Regions from separate parts of the Halobacillus amylolyticus genome, predicted to be linked through region 1. Evidence: a T-box and tRNA genes for the amino acid it is inferred to sense, from the RefSeq annotation. Region 1 holds a T-box; the other holds one or more tRNA genes.
What was found. A T-box is a leader RNA that pairs with one kind of tRNA and senses whether it is charged. The one in region 1 lies ahead of alaS (alanine--tRNA ligase), so its partner is inferred to be a tRNA-Ala.

Region 1 (9,875 bases):
TACAGGCTGCCAGTCCTTTTTAATTACACTTTCAACATTTTCTTTATCACTTTCCGTAACGACAGCATCTTTCTCTTCTTCTTTATCTTCTTTAGCTTTTTTATCTTGTTTTTCTTTATCGCTAGACTTATCTGAAGAATCACTTTCCTGATCCGTTTGTTCGTCTGTTATGACGTTTAACTCTTCTTGGGATGAATCTTCGGTAGATTGTTGATCCCCAGATGATGGTTCAGACGCTGTTTGATCGCCGCTCCCACCAAAAATAAACAGAGCAATAAATACAACCAGCAACAGCGCTCCTGCACCTGCCAGCCACGTAATCAGCTTTGTCCCTTTTCTCCTTTTTTCGAAACGATCTGATCTTGATTTAGAAGGCCCTTGTTTAGGCATAGTTTCTTCCTCCTCCTTTACCTTCCCCATTATACAATACCCAATAAAGGTCACCAACCCAATGAAAGTCACATTTCAAATTTAAAAATAAGAGAAAAGACAGGGAAGCCCCTGCCTTGCTTTCTTATTTTGTTGTAACGGAAATTATTTTCACATCTAATTCCCCGCCGGGGGTAACAACGGCTACTTGATCCCCTACTTCGTGACCGATTAAGCTTTGTGCCATTGGTGAATCGTTACTAATTTTCCCTTCAAAAGGGTCGGCTTCAGCGCTTCCTACGATCGTATACGTTTCCTCGTCTCCATCTGGAAGCTCTTGAAAGGTAACCGATTTACCCATGGAAACCATGTCAGGGTTATCGTTATCGTTTTCAATAATAACCGCATGACGAATCATATTTTCGACTTGTTGGATTCTGGCTTCCACAAATGCCTGCTCGTCCTTCGCAGCATCGTACTCCGAATTCTCAGATAAATCTCCAAATCCCCTTGCTTCTTTAATGCGTTCGACTACTTCTTTTCGACGTTCATTTTTTAAATGCTCAAGTTCCTCTTGAAGCTTTACTTTACCTTCTGCTGTCATATAAAAGCTTTTCTCTTGTGCCATTTCCAATACACTCCTCTTTCCGACAATAAATGACCGTTATCCCTGAATATAATGAAATGAGCGGTACTTGAAGTACGCTCATTAGATAACTAATATAGTGTATCTGGGACATAGGTTTTCTAGAACTTCTATCATGAACTATGCCAGATATCTTATAAATTTTCAACTATTTTCTTTGCTTAGCTTTTGCCCTTTCTCATACAAGACAGTTTGGATCTTCGTAGCCATCAAGTCAATCGCTACATGGTTTTGGCCACCTTCAGGGATGATCAAGTCCGCATATCGCTTCGTTGGCTCAACAAACTGCAGGTGCATAGGACGAACTACACTGGTATATTGCTCAATAACAGAGTCTAGTGTGCGCCCACGTTCATTAATATCACGCATCATCCTTCGAATAATTCGCACGTCCGCATCTGTGTCAACAAAAACCTTGATATCCATTAAATCACGCAAACGGTCATCTTCCAGTACTAAAATCCCTTCAACAATAATAACCTCTTTTGGCTCGATATGAATCGTTTCGTCTGAGCGTGTATGCATTTTATAATCATATACTGGCTTTGAAACTGATTTTTGCTGGATTAGATCCTTCAAATGCTCGATAAGTAAATCGTTATCAAATGCCAAGGGATGATCGTAGTTTGTCCTCAGTCTTTCTTCTAACGGAAGATGACTTTGATCTTTATAATAATAATCTTGCTCCACCATAAGTATTGTTTTATCGGCGAAACGCTGAATAATCGATCGGGTTACACTTGTTTTACCGGAGCCTGTCCCTCCGGCTACACCAATTACAACAGGTTTATCATCCATGCTGATGGGTTCTCCTTTCATCCCGGGGAAAATCGTTTTTTTATTTCTTATGGTTCTTCACCGTAATAGCTATCCCATCACCAATTGGTACAATCGATGTATGATAGTTTTCCTGAGAGACTAACCATTGATTAAAATTTCGAATCTTACTTGCTAATTTCGCCATTCGACCAGTAGCGTCACCTTCATCAGCCACATAGCCCTTGAACAATACATTGTCCGATACAATCATGCCGCTCTCTGATAAGAATGGAGCATACAAATGAAAAAACTCTTCATATTTGCCTTTAGCTGCATCAATAAAAATCAAATCAAATGGTGCTGCCTGACTCACTTGATCCTTCAACTCAAGAGCATCACCATAAAGAATGTTGATGTGTTGCTTTGCCTGAAACTTGTCTATATTTTCAACAGCTTGCTGATAACGTTCAGTATCTCTCTCCATTGTTGTGATGGAACTATTAGGAGCAGCTTCGAGCATTCTTAAAGCAGAATAACCAATCGCTGTGCCAATTTCAAGTATGGTTTGTGGCTTGTTTAATCGAATGAGCTGCATCAGAAAATCAATTCCCAGCGGCTCCATGATCGGCACACCTTGTTTGCGTGCCTCATGCTCTAGTTGTTCTATTTCTTTAGATGGTGTAGCTAGTAACGAATGTAAATATGCATCCTGTTCCATTTAAATGTCGTCCCCTTTCCTCCTGGACAATCCCATTTACAACCCTGTTATTTTAACATAAACAAAGGAAGGAATGCGAGTTATTTTCCGCACCCCTTCCCTATTCTATTCTCCTGATATATGTTCTGCTTTTAGCTTGTTATGCTTTTCGAGAGTTTTTGAATAATAGATGTTGCCATCCCCACCCGCTAAGAAATACAGGTAGTCAGATTCAATAGGGTTAGCCGCAGCGGCTATTGAGTTTTTGTGAAAGCTTGATATCGGCCCAACAGGAAGTTCTTTAACATGATACGTGTTATAAGGTGACTCCACTTCTAGATCCTCGTAGAGCACTCGATCTTTATGTTCACCTAGTGCATAAAGGACGGTAGGGTCAGTCTGCAGCTTCATACCTTCTTCGATTCTATTGTAAAAGACACCTGCAATTTTCCTTCTGTTTTCTTTTGTCTTCGCTTCGTTTTCGAGCAGTGATGCCATGGTTATCGCTTTGTGGACGGTCTGCTCGCCTTCCAACAGATCTAGTTTAGACAACGCGTCAAGATAAGGTAAGACCACTTCCTCTGTTCGTTTAATCATTTTGTTAACAATTTGTTCAATGCTTGGATCCTCTATATAGAAGTTATAGGTGGAAGCAAATAAATAGCCTTCGAGAGGATAACGAATCTCCGGCTTCAAGATGACTTTATCTAGTAAAGCTGGATGCTGTTCGATCAGCTGATTAACATACTCACTGTCATTCACCTTGTCCATAAATTCTTTTTTTGTAAACTTGAGTTTCTTAGCATATGACTCAGCTATTTGCTCTAAGGTGTATCCTTCAGGGATCGTCACACTGAATACAGGATCTTTCCTGACTGTTCCTGTTTTTAATGATGCAATAATTTGATCAAGTGTCATCGCTGAGGTAAATTGATAGTTCCCTGCCTGAAAGCCTGTCTCATTTTTAAACTTAGTATAAAATCTAAAAATGAGAGCATTGTTAATCACATTATTTTCTTCTAAAATTTGTGCAATTTGTGAGGTTGAGGACCCGAGAGGAATTTCAATATTTTTTTGAGTTTCATCATCAGGGTCTACGGGCTGTAAGGCATGATTTACGTAAAAATATCCTGATATGCCTCCTATTAGAAGGACGATTACTATGATAGTTAATGCAATCGCAACAATCTTGCGAACTGTGCTCGCTTCTTCATTACGTTTTTTAATTCGATCTTTGTATTTCTGCTTAAAATTTGAATCAGACAACGATGCTCCTCCTTCCATCCGCTACATTATACTACAATTTACGAGTTATTTTCCATATCTTCACACAATATACATGATACACAGTCATAAATGCAATAGATTCAAAAAGGTTCACCTACTATCGAAATGTTCTGTTACATTAAACAGATGAGTGGTTTATGTAGTTAGAATTTCGCCTAGACCATCAATTAGGTCGTGGCCCAATAAAAACAGCCTCTAGCAATTTGCTAAAGGCTGTAAGAGTTACATTTAAGTTAAATCTTCTTCTGTTAAGGTATTTAACATTTCCTCAACCATTTCCCATTCTTCGTCTGATTCTATTTGATAGAGAGATAAATCATCCTCTTCATTCCCTTTTTCTTCATAGCGGAATGCAAAGACCTCTACCTCATCTCCCTCTTTTTGCTCTGCTGGTACTACAGCAATGTAAGAATGACCTGTTTGTTCAACGTCAAAGGTGAACAACACCTCAAATAAATGCTCTTCTCCATTTTCATCAGGGATGATGATACGTTCTTCTTTTTCTAATGCCATACTTGTCGTCCTCCTTTATTGTTTTGAATCTAAATAGCTCTGTAATATGATTACAGCAGCCATTTTATCAATGACTTTTTTTCTTTTTTGACGACTTACATCAGCATCGAGTAAGACGCGTTCTGCAGCCATGGTTGTTAGTCGTTCATCCCAAAGATGGACGACTAGTTTATATTCTTTTTCCAGCCATTTTGCAAACCTTTGACTTGCTTCACCGCGAGGGCCAATCGACCCGTTCATATTTTTCGGAAGACCAACAACGGCTTCTGTAACGTCGTTTTCTACAATGACCTTTCGTAAGGGTTCTTTGGCTGTCGTATAGTTGCGTTCATCCCACTTTAGGGTAGTTACCCCCTGGGCTGTCCACCCCATTGCATCAGATAAGGCAACACCAATTGTTTTCTCCCCCACATCTAAACCAATCTTCTTCATTAAGCATCCCCATTATTTTTTTCTAAATAAAACTTAACCAATTCTTCAATAAGCTCGTCCCGTTCCATTTTGCGTATGAGGTTTCTTGCATCCTGATGGCGTGGAATGTAAGCTGGATCCCCCGAAAGCAAATAACCTACAATTTGATTGATTGGGTTATATCCTTTCTCCTGTAAGGAATTGTGCACGGATAATAATACTGATCGTACATCCTCATCAAAGGGCTCCTCTGAGAAATTAAAACGCATTGTTTTGTCCATTGAACTCATTTTACAGTCACCTCGCACTTATTAGTATTATCCCCATTATATACCTATTTGGAAGATTGTAAAAACTAGACGGTATGATTTACATATTCTTTGGCAAAATGTAAGGCTTCTGGTATCTTTTCTGCGTCTTTTCCTCCGGCTTGGGCCATATCAGGTCGTCCACCACCGCCGCCGCCACAAATCGATGCAGCTTGCTTAATCAATTGACCGGCATGGTAACCCTTTTCGATTAAGTCTTGGGAAACTCCTGCAATCAATTGAACTTTCTCCCCATTTGGTGTGGCAAGCAGGATAATTCCTGATCCAATGTTCTGCTTCAGATCATCGACCATTGATCGAAGTGCATTCATATCTTTAACATCTACTTGTTTAGCGAGAACATTCACGCCGTTTACATTTTCGACTTCATCGAGAATCGTGGAAGCTTCCATGTTAGAAATCTTAGTAGACAACGACTCATTTTCACGTTGAAGATTTTTCATTTCCTGGTGCAGCACTTGGATACGTTCAGGAACTGTGTCTGGTTTTGTTTTTAGTAATGAACCTGCTTCCTTCAGCAAGGATTCTCTGCTGTTCATATACTGATAAGCACCTTTTGCTGTGACAGCTTCCATCCTTCTCGTCCCTGCCCCTATACCTGATTCACTAACTATTTTAAACAGGCCTATTTCAGCGGTATTGTCGACATGACAGCCACCGCAAAGCTCGAGGCTGTAGTCGCCAATCTTTACAAGACGTACTTCTGAACCATACTTTTCGCCAAATAGAGCCATGGCTCCCTTTTCCTTAGCTTCTTGAAGAGAGGTATAAGCAACAGAAACAGGAATAGACTGCCAAATTCTCTCATTAACAGCCGCTTCTATTTGATCGATTTCCTCATTTGACACAGAGCCAAAATGAGAAAAGTCAAAGCGAAGACGATCTGTCGCTACAAGAGAACCTGCCTGATTAACATGTTCGCCTAACACATCTTTCAAAGCCTGGTGGAGCAGATGTGTTGCTGTGTGGTTTTTAACGATAAATGCACGTTTCCCTTTATTTACTTCCGCATAGACATGGTCACCTTTTGTTATGGTACCCTGCTTCACGTAGGCTTCATGCATGTTCTGGCCATTTGGAGCTTTCTGAACCGATGTAACCTCAAGAACAGCTTTGTCCGTTTTAATTATGCCCTGATCAGCAATTTGGCCGCCACTTTCAGCGTAAAAAGGAGTTTGGTCAAGGAAAAGGTACACAGTCTCCCCTTCGCTTGCTTGGTCAGCAAATTCTTTCCCTTTAATAAGTTCCACGAGCTGGGCTTCCGTTTTAAGATCGTTATACCCAACAAATTGACTCGCTACGTGTACATCACCAAGCACTCCCTCTTGTACTTGCATGCTGCCAGACTTTTGGCGAGCATTGCGAGCGCGCTCCCTTTGCTTCGTCATCTCGGTTTGGAAGCCTTCCTCGTCAATGGTAAAACCAGCTTCAGCAATATATTCCTCTGTAAGCTCCTTCGGGAATCCATACGTATCGTAAAGGCGAAACACTTCCGAACCCGGAAAAACATTGCTGCCTTTTTCCGTTTCTTGTTTCATTATCGTTGAGAGCATTGCTAAGCCGTCATTTAATGTTTCGTGGAACCGCTCTTCTTCAGTACGAATGACATTTTGAATAAATTCCTGTTTCTGTTTCACTTCTGGGTAGAAGTCATTCATTATGATCGCTACTTCTGGTACGAGCTTGTACATAAATGGTTCATCGATACCAATTTGTTTGGCAAATCTTACAGCGCGACGCAGCAAACGTCGCAGTACATATCCTCTTCCTTCGTTTGAAGGCAGGGCTCCATCGCTTACGGCAAAGGTTACTGTCCGCATATGGTCGGCAATCACCTTGAAAGCCGCATCATGTGCTGTATTCTTCCCGTATTTATATGCAGAGATCGATTCTGCAGCCTCGATTATCGGCATAAACAGATCTGTTTCAAAGTTGGTCGGGGTATCTTGAATAACGCTCACCATTCGCTCGAGCCCCAACCCTGTATCAATATTCTTTTTCGGAAGTGGTGTGTACGTATCATCAGGATTATGGTTGAATTGTGAAAACACTAGATTCCATATTTCAAGGTAGCGCTCATTCTCCCCTCCAGGATACAATTCTGGGTCAGAGGGGTCATTCCCATAAGCTTCTCCGCGATCATAGAAGATTTCAGTATTGGGACCACTTGGACCTTCCCCTATATCCCAGAAATTTTCCTCTAAGCGGATGATTCTTTCCTCCGCGACGCCAATTTGGTCCCTCCATAATGAATAAGCCTCATCGTCCTCAGGATGAACAGTGACAGACAACTTCTCAGGATCAAAACCGATCCACTCGGGGCTTGTTAAGAATTCCCACCCCCAGGCCATCGCTTCTTCTTTAAAGTAGTCGCCGATAGAAAAGTTGCCCAGCATTTCAAAAAAGGTGTGATGGCGGGCTGTAAAACCTACATTCTCAATATCATTCGTGCGAATTGACTTTTGAGCATTGACGATTCGAGGGTTATCAGGAATAACACGGCCATCAAAGTATTTTTTTAAAGTGGCAACTCCACTGTTAATCCATAAAAGAGAAGGATCTTCATGTGGAACGAGCGATGCACTTGGCTCGACACTGTGTCCTTTTTCTTTAAAAAAGTCTAAAAACATTTGTCGTACATCAGCTGAAGTTAATGATTTCATCTTCTATACCTCCTGCATGTTAGGTCTGTCATTTATCTCTGTACAAACGAAAAACTCCCGTTCCTGCACTATGGCAGGGACGGGAGCTTTCGTTCCGCGGTACCACCCTGATTATAGACAATCCTGATTGTCTATCACCTTAAACGCTCGTAACGGTGCGTGTACCGGCGGGAATTAACCGCACTCAGGAATAGCTTTCAACAGAGCTTCTCTAGTACTTCTTTCAGCCTGTGGAAGTACCTCTCTACTAAAGGGGCTACTGTTTACTTAGTTCCCTCAAAGTGTTCTTCGTTCATACAGTATTGATATGCGCTATTATAGATAACATCACACCATCTGTCAACGCTCAAAGCGTGAAAGACTGACCTCTTCTACGACCACTTTTAGGCATGTGAGGACAGGAACAGCTGCAATCATCCCAACTATACCAGCCAGCTCACTACCTGCCAGTAAAGCTAGGATGATTAGAAGAGGGTGAATGTGAATGCTTTTTCCCATTATATAAGGGGACAACAAGTTACCTTCTACTATCTGAATCACAAAAATAGCAACAAGAGTTATAATTAGCGTTTTTACAGAAATTGTTACAGCAACGACCAAAGCTGGGATAGCCCCTAATAATGGTCCGAAATAAGGAATTATATTCGTAATCCCAGCAACAACTCCCAATACGAGTGGATATGGCAAGCCGGCTATCCAAAAGCCGATGGTTGCGAAAAAACCCACAAACAAGCTGATAAGCAGCTGTCCCCTTATATATCCTCCTAAGGAATGACTGAGTTTATGACTTAAACGCTTGGCTTCACCGTGCCATCTCACTGGAAGTAAACGAAGCAGAGATTGAAAGATCAAAGAATGGTCCTTTAGAAAATAAAACGTCATTACAGGAATGACAGCAAGTAACACAATAACGTTAAATACACCGCTTAATGCGGTTACGGCTGACATAAGCCGTGCACTCATCCATGCTTCAAAGTTGGCAAAACTACCATCTAAACGTTCGTGGATACGGTCGGGAAAGCGTTCCGTTTGGGCATAAAGCTCTCGTGTCCAGCTTTGGTAGGCTTCTGTTAAATGCGGTAGCTGCTCACTCAATGCTCTTAACTGTTCCAATAGGTGAGGATAGCCGCGATAGATTAAAAAGCCCGTTAACGAAAAAAAAACTGCAAAAATAACCAGAATCGAAAGGGCACGCGGCAAACCTAATTCCTCAATAAACTGCACAACTGGATGAAGCAATAAGGATAACACCATCGCAAGTATAAAAGGTAAGAGAATTCGTAATATCATCAACACTACATGGTCGTAATAAGGATACAACCAGGCCAATATGAGCATAAATACTAAAACAACAAAGCATATCGCACTCCGGCTTATCCATTTAATTGCTTTTTCACTCATTATGAACCCGACTGATAGAAAATATCATTTAAAGAACTTAAACTTCCATCCTCTTCAATTTGATTAATATTCATTTTTCCATCCTCAATCGAAAGTTCAAGATAACATGTCCAGCAATAGTATTGTTCATTGCCTATGCGTCCAAGGTTTCTCCCTTGGCAATTAGGGCATTTCATAGAACATACTCCTTTTTTTACCAAGTAGTATGTCCGTAGCCACGAGCATTCATACATTATGAAAATCACAAACGCTTTAATAGACATATTTGTGAAAGTCCTGAACTCAATCCACCTTATCATTGCTGGCAAGAATAAGATCGCGTATCCAATCGATCCCCTCGTCCACAAACTCTTCCGTAGGATTTGAATGCGGGGTGTGTTCGAATAGGAAATACTTATCTGTTCCTTGAACTAAATATTCGACTATCGGCTTTATAGTCCAATATCCCTCTACCCCCTCCAAATCAGGATGAGGCGGGACCCAAATATATTTTGCACCTTCTATTAAAATATTATGTAAGTGCACGACCTTAATATATGGCTTAAGGTGTTCGAGATACACCTGCCACTTCCCACCTACTGCCAACAAATAATCTCCGATATCTATACAAAGAGAGAGACCATACGTTTTCCATGTTTGCCTAGAAAAGTGATGAAGCGCCTCAATATTATGTGGCGACATGGATGGGCCTAGTTTAGGTTCACAGACGATTGGCATATCGTAGGTTTGCTGAATCCGGCTGAGAAATTGTAGTCCATCATCTATTTTTTCTGCTTGATGCTTCTCATCTGGATCTTTAA
Region 2 (9,875 bases), 1.2 Mb from region 1:
CGGGCGATGCGCGCGAACATGACGGAACTCGAGTTAGAGCAAAATGACATCGTTGATACATGCGGAACAGGGGGCGACAGCAGCTCCACCTTTAACATATCGACAGCCGTTTCGATCATATTAGCAGCACTGGATGTGAAAGTCGCTAAGCACGGCAACCGTAAAGTGTCGTCAAAAAGCGGCAGTGCTGATGTGTTAGAAGCTTTAGGCATCCCGATTGATACGACCCCGGAGCAGGGAGCCAAGGCGATTTCGGAAAAAGGGATGACCTTTTTGTTCGCCCCAAACTATCATCAGGCGATGAAGCACGCTGTGCCAGCACGGCAAGAACTAGGTTTTCGCACGGTTTTTAACCTCCTAGGTCCCATGGCCAATCCGGCGAACGCCAAGCGTCAGCTCATTGGCATTTATGATACGGCCTACGCTGAAAAGATGGCAGAAACGCTAAACAAGCTAGGCTCTAAGCACGTGTTATTGGCTACCGGCAGGGATGGATTGGATGAAATCACCATGACGGGTGTCACTGACTTAGTTGAGTTAAAAGATGGTGAGGTTCATAGGTTTACGATTACACCTGAAGAACTCGGCTTATCAAGAGGAAAGCTTGAGGATATTCAAATTACTGATAGTCAACAAAGTGCCGATTTAATTAAGCAAGTCATCATAGGCGAAGCCAATGAGAGTGCCATGACCATCGTAACGATGAACGCTGCAGCAGGTCTGTATGTGGCAGGAAAAGCTTCCGACTTAACGGACGGCGTAAAACGTGTTCAAGATGCGATTAAGAGCGGAAGCGTACAAACGTATTTCGCATCGATTCAGGGAGAAGAGGAGAATCGTCAGTATGCTTGAAACCATTTTAGCTATCAAAAAACAAGAAATTGAAACGATATACTTGCCAGAGCAAGCGCAAGTAACAAAGCAATCATTCTATCACTCCTTGAAACAGTCTCCTTATGCTGCAGGGTTGATTGCTGAGGTGAAGAAAGCCTCTCCTTCAAAAGGGATTATTCGGGATGATTTTAACCACGTGATGGTCGGGAGGCAGTATTCAGATGCGGGTGTGCAGGCAATTTCCGTGCTTACGGATCAGCATTTCTTCCAAGGACATCGTGATTTCTTGACTGATATTAAAAAGTCTGTGAATGTACCGGTGATGAGGAAGGATTTCATTATCGACCCGGTTCAGGTCGCTGAAAGTCAGTTAATTGGGGCTGATGCCATTTTGTTAATTGGGGAAGCGATGGAAGCGAGCAAATTACATGAACTTTATTCGCAGGCATATGAAGCGGGACTAGAAGTGCTAGTTGAGGTGCATAGTGAGGAAACGCTCGAAGGATTGTTGAAGGAGTTTACCCCAGAGATGGTAGGGATTAATAATCGTAACTTGCACACGTTTGAAACATCACTTGAGCAAACGAGGCGGATGGCGGAGCTTGTTCCAAAGGAGTCGCTGCTCGTTTCTGAAAGTGGAATTTTCACTCATGACGATATGAAGCAGGTCGCAAGTTATGGTGCGGAAGCGGTATTAGTAGGTGAGTCCCTCATGCGCCAGGACAATATTAAACAAGCAGTTGGAAAGCTGATGAATGGGGTGAATGTGTGATGTATGAACCGTTAGTGAAATTTTGCGGGAATCGGTCTCTTAGTGATGTTGAAAAAACGGCCTCCTCATCAGCCACACACCTCGGTTTTATTTTCGTTAATAAGACAAAGCGTTACGTGCGGCCGGAGCAGGTCGGCAGGTGGATTAGTAGGGTCAGGCCAAAGCAGAAGCTCGTCGGTGTCTTTGTCGATCCTTCTATTGACCAGCTGGATGAAGTGTTGGCGTTTGCGCCGCTTGATGTCATACAACTTCATGGCAATGAGACCGTTTCTGAAGTGTTAAAGATCAAAGAATCCTTCGGGCTGCCCGTTTGGAAGGTGATTCATCATCAAGCAAACGGGGGAGAGCAGATGGATCTTTTTCAAGGAGTAGCAGATGGCTACGTCATCGATTCGAAAGTAGACGGTGCCTACGGTGGAACTGGCATTCAGTTTGATTGGGATGCGATCCAAAGTTATAAGGAAATGGCTAGCGACCAAAATGTATCTTGTTTCATCGCAGGCGGGATTAAACCTGAGAATATCGATCAGCTGATGACACATGAGCCAGAAGGAATCGATGTATCAAGTGGAATTGAAACGAATGAACAGAAGGATATTAATAAAATTCAAGCCGTAATGAAAGAGGTGGGGCATCATGTTGCAAGTTTTTCCGGACGTTAAAGGCCGATTTGGGGATTTTGGAGGCAAGTATGTTCCAGAGACGTTGATGGGACCATTACAAGAGCTGGAAGAAGAGCTGACGAAAGCAATGGGTGATCCTGATTTCGTTCAAGAGTATCATAATGTACTGAAGGAATATGCCGGACGCCCTACTTCCTTAAGCTTTGCTGATCAAATGACGGAACATTTAGGCGGCGCTAAAATTTATTTAAAACGTGAAGATCTAAATCATACAGGTGCCCATAAAATGAACAATGCGATTGGTCAAGGGCTTTTGGCTAAGAGAATGGGCAAAAAGAAAATCATCGCTGAAACAGGAGCGGGTCAACATGGTGTTGCCTCGGCCACAGTAGCAGCTAAGTTCGGACTCGAATGCCAGGTTTATATGGGGGAAGAAGATATCCGTCGTCAAGAGCTGAATGTATTCCGTATGAAGCTGCTTGGAGCGAAAGTGATTCCGGTTTCAAGCGGGAATGGCACATTGAAGGATGCAACTAATGAAGCGATTCGCTACTGGGTTGCGAATTGTGAGGATCACTTCTACTTAATCGGCTCTGTCGTCGGACCGCATCCGTATCCAAAAATGGTTAGGGATTTCCAGCGTGTGATAGGCGATGAATCAAAACAGCAGTTTTTAGAAGTGGAAACGAACATGCCTGACCGCATTTATGCCTGTGTTGGCGGGGGAAGCAATGCGATGGGGATGTTCTATCCTTTCCTCGAAGGTTCGCCTGAATTGATCGGCGTGGAAGCTGCAGGGAAAGGCATTGATACGCCTGAGCATGCAGCTACATTGACCAAAGGGAATCCTGGTGTGATTCACGGTTCACTAACGTATTTAATGCAGGATGAAAATGGACAAATTACCGAGCCTTATTCCATCTCAGCAGGGCTTGACTATCCAGGGATTGGGCCTGAACATGCCCATCTTTTCCAAACGAAACGGGTGAGGTATGAGTCGATTACAGACCAGGAAGCACTAGATGCTTTGAAACTTTTGACGGAACAAGAAGGAATCATTCCCGCGATTGAAAGTGCCCATGCGTTGGCACAAGCTTTTAAGGAAGCCGGAGAAATGAGTTCGGATCAAACGATTTTAATCAACCTTTCCGGCCGCGGAGATAAAGATATGTCCACATTAATGGAGCACTTTCAGGAGGAGAAATAACATGCTGACGAAGACATCATTCCAAGGAAAACTAACGAAAACGGACGATTTGTTTATTCCTTTTATTGTAGCTGGCGACCCAAGCCCTGAGCTTACGATTGAGTTTGCTTTGCGTTTGCAAGAAGCGGGTGCGGACGTGCTTGAACTTGGAATTCCTTATTCTGATCCACTAGCAGACGGTCCTACGATTCAACGAGCAGCAAAACGTGCCTTAAAAAATGACATGTCGTTGACGAAGGCCATTAAACTTGTGCCTCAGCTGCGACGTGCGGGTGTAGAGATTCCTGTCGTAATTTTCACTTATTTTAATCCTGTTCTGCAGCTAGGCTACCAGCGTTTCTTTGAGTTGCTTGATGAAAATGGGGCAGAAGGTGTTCTTATTCCTGATCTCCCATATGAAGAAAGCGAGGAGATACGGAAGCTTGCTGCTGATCGTAATGTTGAATTTATCTCACTAGTGGCCCCAAACTCCGATACACGCATCAAGCAAATTGCTGAGGATGCGAAAGGCTTTCTTTATTGTGTATCGACCCTTGGGGTAACAGGTGAACGAAATGACATGTCTGCAGATGTACTGACTTTTATTAAAAAAGTAAAAGAGCACAGTTCTGTGCCTGTGGCTGTAGGATTCGGGATTTCGACGAATCAACATGTAAAACTCGTACGTGAGCATGCAGATGGAGTGATTATCGGAAGTAAAATCATAAGGTTAATTGAAGACAAGCTTGAAGAACTTGAAAATGGAGCCGAAGCGGAAGCATTGGATCGCTTCTATCAAGAAGTCCACGAGCTTGTGAAGTAAAGAGTTAAGAAGATGAGTGAAGAGGAGCTGAGCTGAGTTGATTTACATGATCGATCATTATGATTCATTCACATATAACCTCGTTCAATATTTAGGAGAGCTTGGGGAAGACATTGTCGTACGACGCAATAATGAGGTGACGATAGAAGAAATTGAACGGTTAAAGCCGGATCTGCTTTTTCTGTCACCTGGACCTTGTTCACCAGATGAGACAGGTATCACGATGGATGTTATTGACTACTACAAAACCCGAATACCGATATTTGGGGTCTGTCTTGGTCACCAGGCACTTGCCCAAAGCTTTGGTGGAAAAGTCATTCGGGCCGATAAGTTGATGCATGGAAAGTCGTCACAAATCCATCATGACGGACAAGGGATTTATCAAGACTTAAGTAATCCGATGGAAGCCATGCGCTACCATTCACTGATCGTTGACCTTGACGGATTGCCGGAGTGCTTTGAAGTGGTGGCTGCCACTGTAGAAGGTGAAATTATGGGGATTCGCCATACTGATTTACCGATCGAAGGGGTCCAATTCCACCCTGAATCGATTGGAACAGGTGATGGGAAGACGTTACTGATGAATTTAATTAAACAACGTGTTAAAGCATTAATTTAATAAATATTAGCCTGCTAGCTTTATAAAAGCTAGCAGGCTTTTTTAGGTCTTTGGACTTAATTTTTTGCGACTTTTAAGAGTCTTTTAGAAATTTATTAGAAATTTCCCAAGAGTTACGCTATTTCTGGAACCTATGTGATCAAAGTGTTACAACACTTTGTGAAAATATTTACATACTAAAAAACCGATAAATATGATATTTTTGCGAATGAGATAGCTATTTTCACAATCTTTAAAAGTATGTTAGGTTAGAATACGTTGTGTTTACAGAGCTCACATAACACGAAAAATAATCGTAAATAATGGTCTAGACTAGCATGTACGAATTCAATTTTATTATCTTGGGAGTTGAGTGTATAGTTATGGAATTACAAAATGATCCAACGTTACTTTGGTATATTGGACTTTACGCCGTTGTAATGATCGCAATTGGAATCTTTATGTCGAAAAAAATATCAGGAAGTGAAGACTTCGTTCTGGCGGGGAAAAGTTTAGGACCGTTTGTTTTAATGGGAACTCTGCTTGCTACATGGACAGGTAGTGGGAGTATTTCTGGCGGAGAAACATCAATGGCCTTCAGCTATGGAATATGGCCGGCACTATTTTTGATGCTTCCTACTTTAATTGGTATCATCATTCTTTATGTTATCGCACCAAAAATCCGCGAATTCGGCAAATTTACGGTTTCCGGCATTCTTCAAGCCAAATATGGCCGTAAATCACGGAACCTTGCAAGTGTGATTATTATTCTTGCCTATGTGGGTATTGTTTCTTACCAAATGAAAGGTTTCGGATTTATTTTAAACTTAACAACAGGGATGTCAGTGGAACTAGGAACCTTGCTTGGCGGTATTATGATTATCTTCCTAGCAATGGTTGGCGGGCTTCGTTCTGTATCCCAAACCGATGCAATTAGTGGGTTCCTAATGGTGGGAGGACTTATTATCACCGTACCAACGATCATCGCAGTAGCAGGCGGCTGGGGAGACATAGTTGCTAATGTGCCTGAGTCTCACATGACAGCGACTGGCGGACTAACAACGATTCAACTGTTGGGTTTCCTGCTGCCATCTCTATTTCTACTGCTAGGTGACCAAAACATGTATCAACGTTTGGCATCATCTAAAGGGGATAGTTCAGCTAAAAAGGGACAAATCGGTTGGCTAATCGCCATGATTATCATTTCGCCATCGATCTCGATTATTGCGTTTGCCTCTCGTTCCATCTTCCCGAATATTGATCCAGGCATGGCATTAATGGCAACAACGCTTGCAATGCCTACAGTGATTGGCGGAATCTTGCTAGCCTCTGCAGCGTCCTTTATCATTACGACAGGAAACTCTTATTTATTGTCAGCTGCAACAAACTTAACGTATGATATTTACGGAAATTATATTAATAAAGAGGCTTCCGATAAAAAACTACTAAGCATGACAAGAATCTTTATCGTAGCACTCGGCGTTTTCTCTTATCTATTAATCAGCTACTTCCCAACAGTACTTAGTGTACAAATGTATGCCTACACAGTTTATGGAGCCGGTTTAACCCCAGCGTTGCTCGCCGTATTCTTCTGGAAACGCGTGAATGCAGCTGGCGGGATTTCATCCATGCTTGCAGGTGTTGTTACAACATTAACGTGGGAAGTTATTTTGCAAAAACCGTTTGAAATCAACAGTGTTGTTATAGCGGTTCCGGTCGCTATTATCGTATTGATTGTAGTTACTTTAATGACAACGAATGGCGATAGCCGGACTCGTGAACCGGTGAATGCTTAATGATAAAGCCTTCTGATTTTACTTGTGACTGCTGAAAGTTAACTTTAATAAGGGGAAGGAATATAAATCAAACAAGCTGATCACCTATATCTAATAGGTGATCAGCTTGTTTTCACTATAAATAGATTTTGAAGTACCCGCTAAGGTGATTTTTGGTCAACAATTCGTCGACAAGTGGTTTTTTACATGTATTGCGTTAATGAGTTACATAAGGAAAACCCCTGCATAGCAAGGGCTTTAAACATTTCTGTATTAGTGGAGCATAGCGGGCTCGAACCGCTGACCTCTACACTGCCAGTGTAGCGCTCTCCCAGCTGAGCTAATGCCCCGTCTGAATCGACAATTTTTATTATACCTTTTTCACTTTATCGATTCAATACTTTTTTACAAAAACTTAATTGCACGAAAATGTCTATTGCATTCTATTTGGAATAATTGCACATAATTTCGCTTAATTGCGAAATCAGTCCATATTTGCACATTTGAAAATTTAGTCACTGACCGGTCCGTGCCCATGGACTTGAAAAATCCCTTTTTCAATAATAAGGCGAGATCATTAAATAAACAATAACCCCTGTTAGGCTTACATATAACCAGATGGGCATTGTCCAGCGGGCGATTTTTTTATGACGTTCATCTTGCCGGGTCAAACCACGGAATAGAGTAATTAAGGCTAGTGGAACAATGGCAATGGATAGTAATATATGTGAAATTAAAATAAAGTAATATAGATACATAATAAATCCATCTGCCCCAAAGTGCGTCGATTCAGCAATCGCATGGTAGGTAAGGTACGAGAGCAAGAAGAAAAAGGTTGTTGTAAAAGCAGCCAACACAAAGCGTTTATGTGCTTTAATGTTTCGCTGTTTAATCATAATCAGCGCTGCTAGTAAAAAGATGAATGTGAAGCTATTCAGGACAGCATTCAGCAAGGGCAAAAATGTTACCTCTAAATGACTGAATTGATCAAACTTCGGCATAAAGAAAAGCAGGGCAATTAACCCATTAATCACGATCGTAAGCGTTACAACGATGCCTGTATAATTTTTTTTACTGGATGTGTGATTATTCATTTATAAATCCCCTTTTGACTATATTATCCATTTGTGAACTCGTTTAGATAAATGAAACTATAATTAACAGGGAAAATAGGATGGTTAAATGATTGAGAGAAAAAACAAACATCATTGTTCCCCATTTATAGTCCTCCACTTTACGAAAGCTGATAAATCCTATGATTATCCAAGCAAGAGTTAGTCCAAACATGGCGAAGGCAACAATTTTACTGAATGATAAAAATAGGAAAGAAGAGGCAAGTAATAGTACCAAATAAATGAACGTATGAACTTTTGTACGGCGGATGCCTTTAATCACCGGTAGCATCGGTACTTTTGCGTTTTTGTAATCTTCTAACCTTCTTATCGCGATCGCATAGAAATGTGGGGGCTGCCATAGAAACATTAACATAAATAACCCGATGGAAACGGGATGGATAAGCTCAGGTGCGATGGCAGCCCAGCCAATTAATGGTGCAATGGCGCCTGATAAGCTGCCAACTTCTGTATTATAGATGGTTTTTCTTTTCGTCCACATCGTATAAGGAACTAAATAAAGAAACAGTCCTAGAAAACCTACAAACGCTGTTAGACTGGAAATGAAAAATAATAGGACGATGCCAACAACGGCAAGTACAACTCCGAGCCATAACGCAAATTTAGGTGTAACGGAACCCGTGACTGTTGGTCTTTCCATCGTTCTTTTCATGATGGCATCAATATCCCGGTCATAATAATTGTTAATTGCTCCAGCCCCGCCAACGACAAATGTTGTACCGAAAAACGCCAGGAATATGATCAAAATATTATTAACAAAACTCACATTATAGATGGATAGAGCCACAGACAGTCCGGCAAACATTCCTAAAAGGTTAGACTTGACGATTCCATCTTTTACGATAGCCTTCAACATGCCCCAGGTAATAGATGTTTTTATAGAAAGAGAATCTTCTACAATGGCTTCTCTACTCTTCATATTGGTTCCCCTTTTCTATTAAATCTCACATGAATTAATCTAAGTCATTTATACCATTCTAACAGGAATTTGTTTTAGGGGGAGGGGAATCCTATTTTAGTCAAAAAGATGTCGAACCTTTGTGAACAATTTTTATACATTTTTAGACTTTTTAGATTTCTCGGGAGTACATTCCTTACAAAAAAATAAGCTTGCCATCTTAAGTAGATGGCAAGCTTGTTTTCACAATGCGCGCTTTTCTTGGGAGTCATAAGGATAGGGGCTATACTGTGTGCTGTCGTTCCACATTTCATTAAATTTATCGGTCCACTCCTCTGCAATCTTTTTACTTTTTATAATAACGAGGACTTCATCATTTTTATTCTCGGCAGAATATGTGAAATTATAGGAACCTGAGGTGGTAAGCTTTTTATCTGAAATCATAACTTTTAGATGCATATTGCCTTCATGGGTATTAATCTTAACAGGTACACCTGATTGAATTAACTTTTGGATATTTGCTGTTTGCTTTGTTTGATCAACAACCTGTGTTTTATCCGTAATAACTCGGACATTTACCCCTCTTTGTGTAGCCTTGGAGATATGTGTGACAAAATCACCTTCCGTTAACAAAAACATGGCAATATCTAAAGACTTTTCCGAGTTATCGATCACATTAATTACTTTCTGTTTTGGGGATTTATTTGATTTAGAAAAAATGTAGTCTACTTGGGCTGGTTCCACTTCTACAGGTTTGTCTTTTCCTGCAAATTTGTAGAATCCATAAGTAATGGAACCTATGATGACAGTTGTTGCACCTGCGGCAGCTAACAATTCCATAATATCGCCCCTTTTTGATGATGATTAAGTATATGTTTCCTCCTTTTTGTCCTATTCTTTGAAACATTGATATGAGAACAAGCAGCACTTCCGTCAAGTTACACCGGGTTCAATCTGCAATGTTTTTGTTAAACTTGAAAGTGTAGCCTTTGTCCCTAATGGCACAGCAAAGTGTGGCAAGCAGTGACCGATCTTAAATCCTGACAGCACAGGCTTGTTAAGGTGAGAGAAATAGAAATTGAAAACTTGTTGTAGTGTTAATGATTCGTCAGGCTTCTTCGGTTCAGCTTTACTAAAATCACCAACAATAATCCCGGCTGCCTCCTCTAATTTGCCGGCAAGTTTTAGCTGGCTTAAAAAGGAATCAATCCGATAAGGCTCTTCACCAACATC

Region 2: it encodes a tRNA-Ala, which carries the amino acid that the T-box ahead of alaS (alanine--tRNA ligase) is inferred to sense. The anticodon was not compared.

The regions. Positions count from the first base shown of each region.
Region 1 covers NZ_CP095075.1:268,737-278,611, reverse strand. The annotation lists gene MUO15_RS01455 (YrrS family protein) at 1-390, opposite strand, end outside; gene greA (transcription elongation factor GreA) at 515-997, opposite strand; gene udk (uridine kinase) at 1,160-1,813, opposite strand; gene MUO15_RS01440 (O-methyltransferase) at 1,854-2,492, opposite strand; gene mltG (endolytic transglycosylase MltG) at 2,598-3,737, opposite strand; gene MUO15_RS01430 (DUF1292 domain-containing protein) at 3,987-4,271, opposite strand; gene ruvX (Holliday junction resolvase RuvX) at 4,287-4,703, opposite strand; gene MUO15_RS01420 (IreB family regulatory phosphoprotein) at 4,703-4,972, opposite strand; gene alaS (alanine--tRNA ligase) at 5,038-7,674, opposite strand; T-box leader at 7,747-7,963, opposite strand; gene MUO15_RS01410 (AI-2E family transporter) at 8,014-9,075, opposite strand; gene MUO15_RS01405 (hypothetical protein) at 9,075-9,251, opposite strand; gene MUO15_RS01400 (TIM barrel protein) at 9,358-9,875, opposite strand, start outside.
Region 2 covers NZ_CP095075.1:1,495,223-1,505,097, reverse strand. The annotation lists gene trpD (anthranilate phosphoribosyltransferase) at 1-852, shown strand, start outside; gene trpC (indole-3-glycerol phosphate synthase TrpC) at 845-1,606, shown strand; gene MUO15_RS07915 (phosphoribosylanthranilate isomerase) at 1,606-2,268, shown strand; gene trpB (tryptophan synthase subunit beta) at 2,243-3,436, shown strand; gene trpA (tryptophan synthase subunit alpha) at 3,438-4,238, shown strand; gene MUO15_RS07900 (anthranilate synthase component II) at 4,276-4,857, shown strand; gene MUO15_RS07895 (sodium:solute symporter family protein) at 5,220-6,632, shown strand; tRNA gene MUO15_RS07890 (tRNA-Ala) at 6,889-6,961, opposite strand; gene MUO15_RS07885 (DUF420 domain-containing protein) at 7,169-7,705, opposite strand; gene cyoE (heme o synthase) at 7,749-8,663, opposite strand; gene MUO15_RS07875 (phospholipase D-like domain-containing protein) at 8,886-9,482, opposite strand; partial or broken gene MUO15_RS07870 (S66 peptidase family protein) at 9,576-9,875, opposite strand, start outside.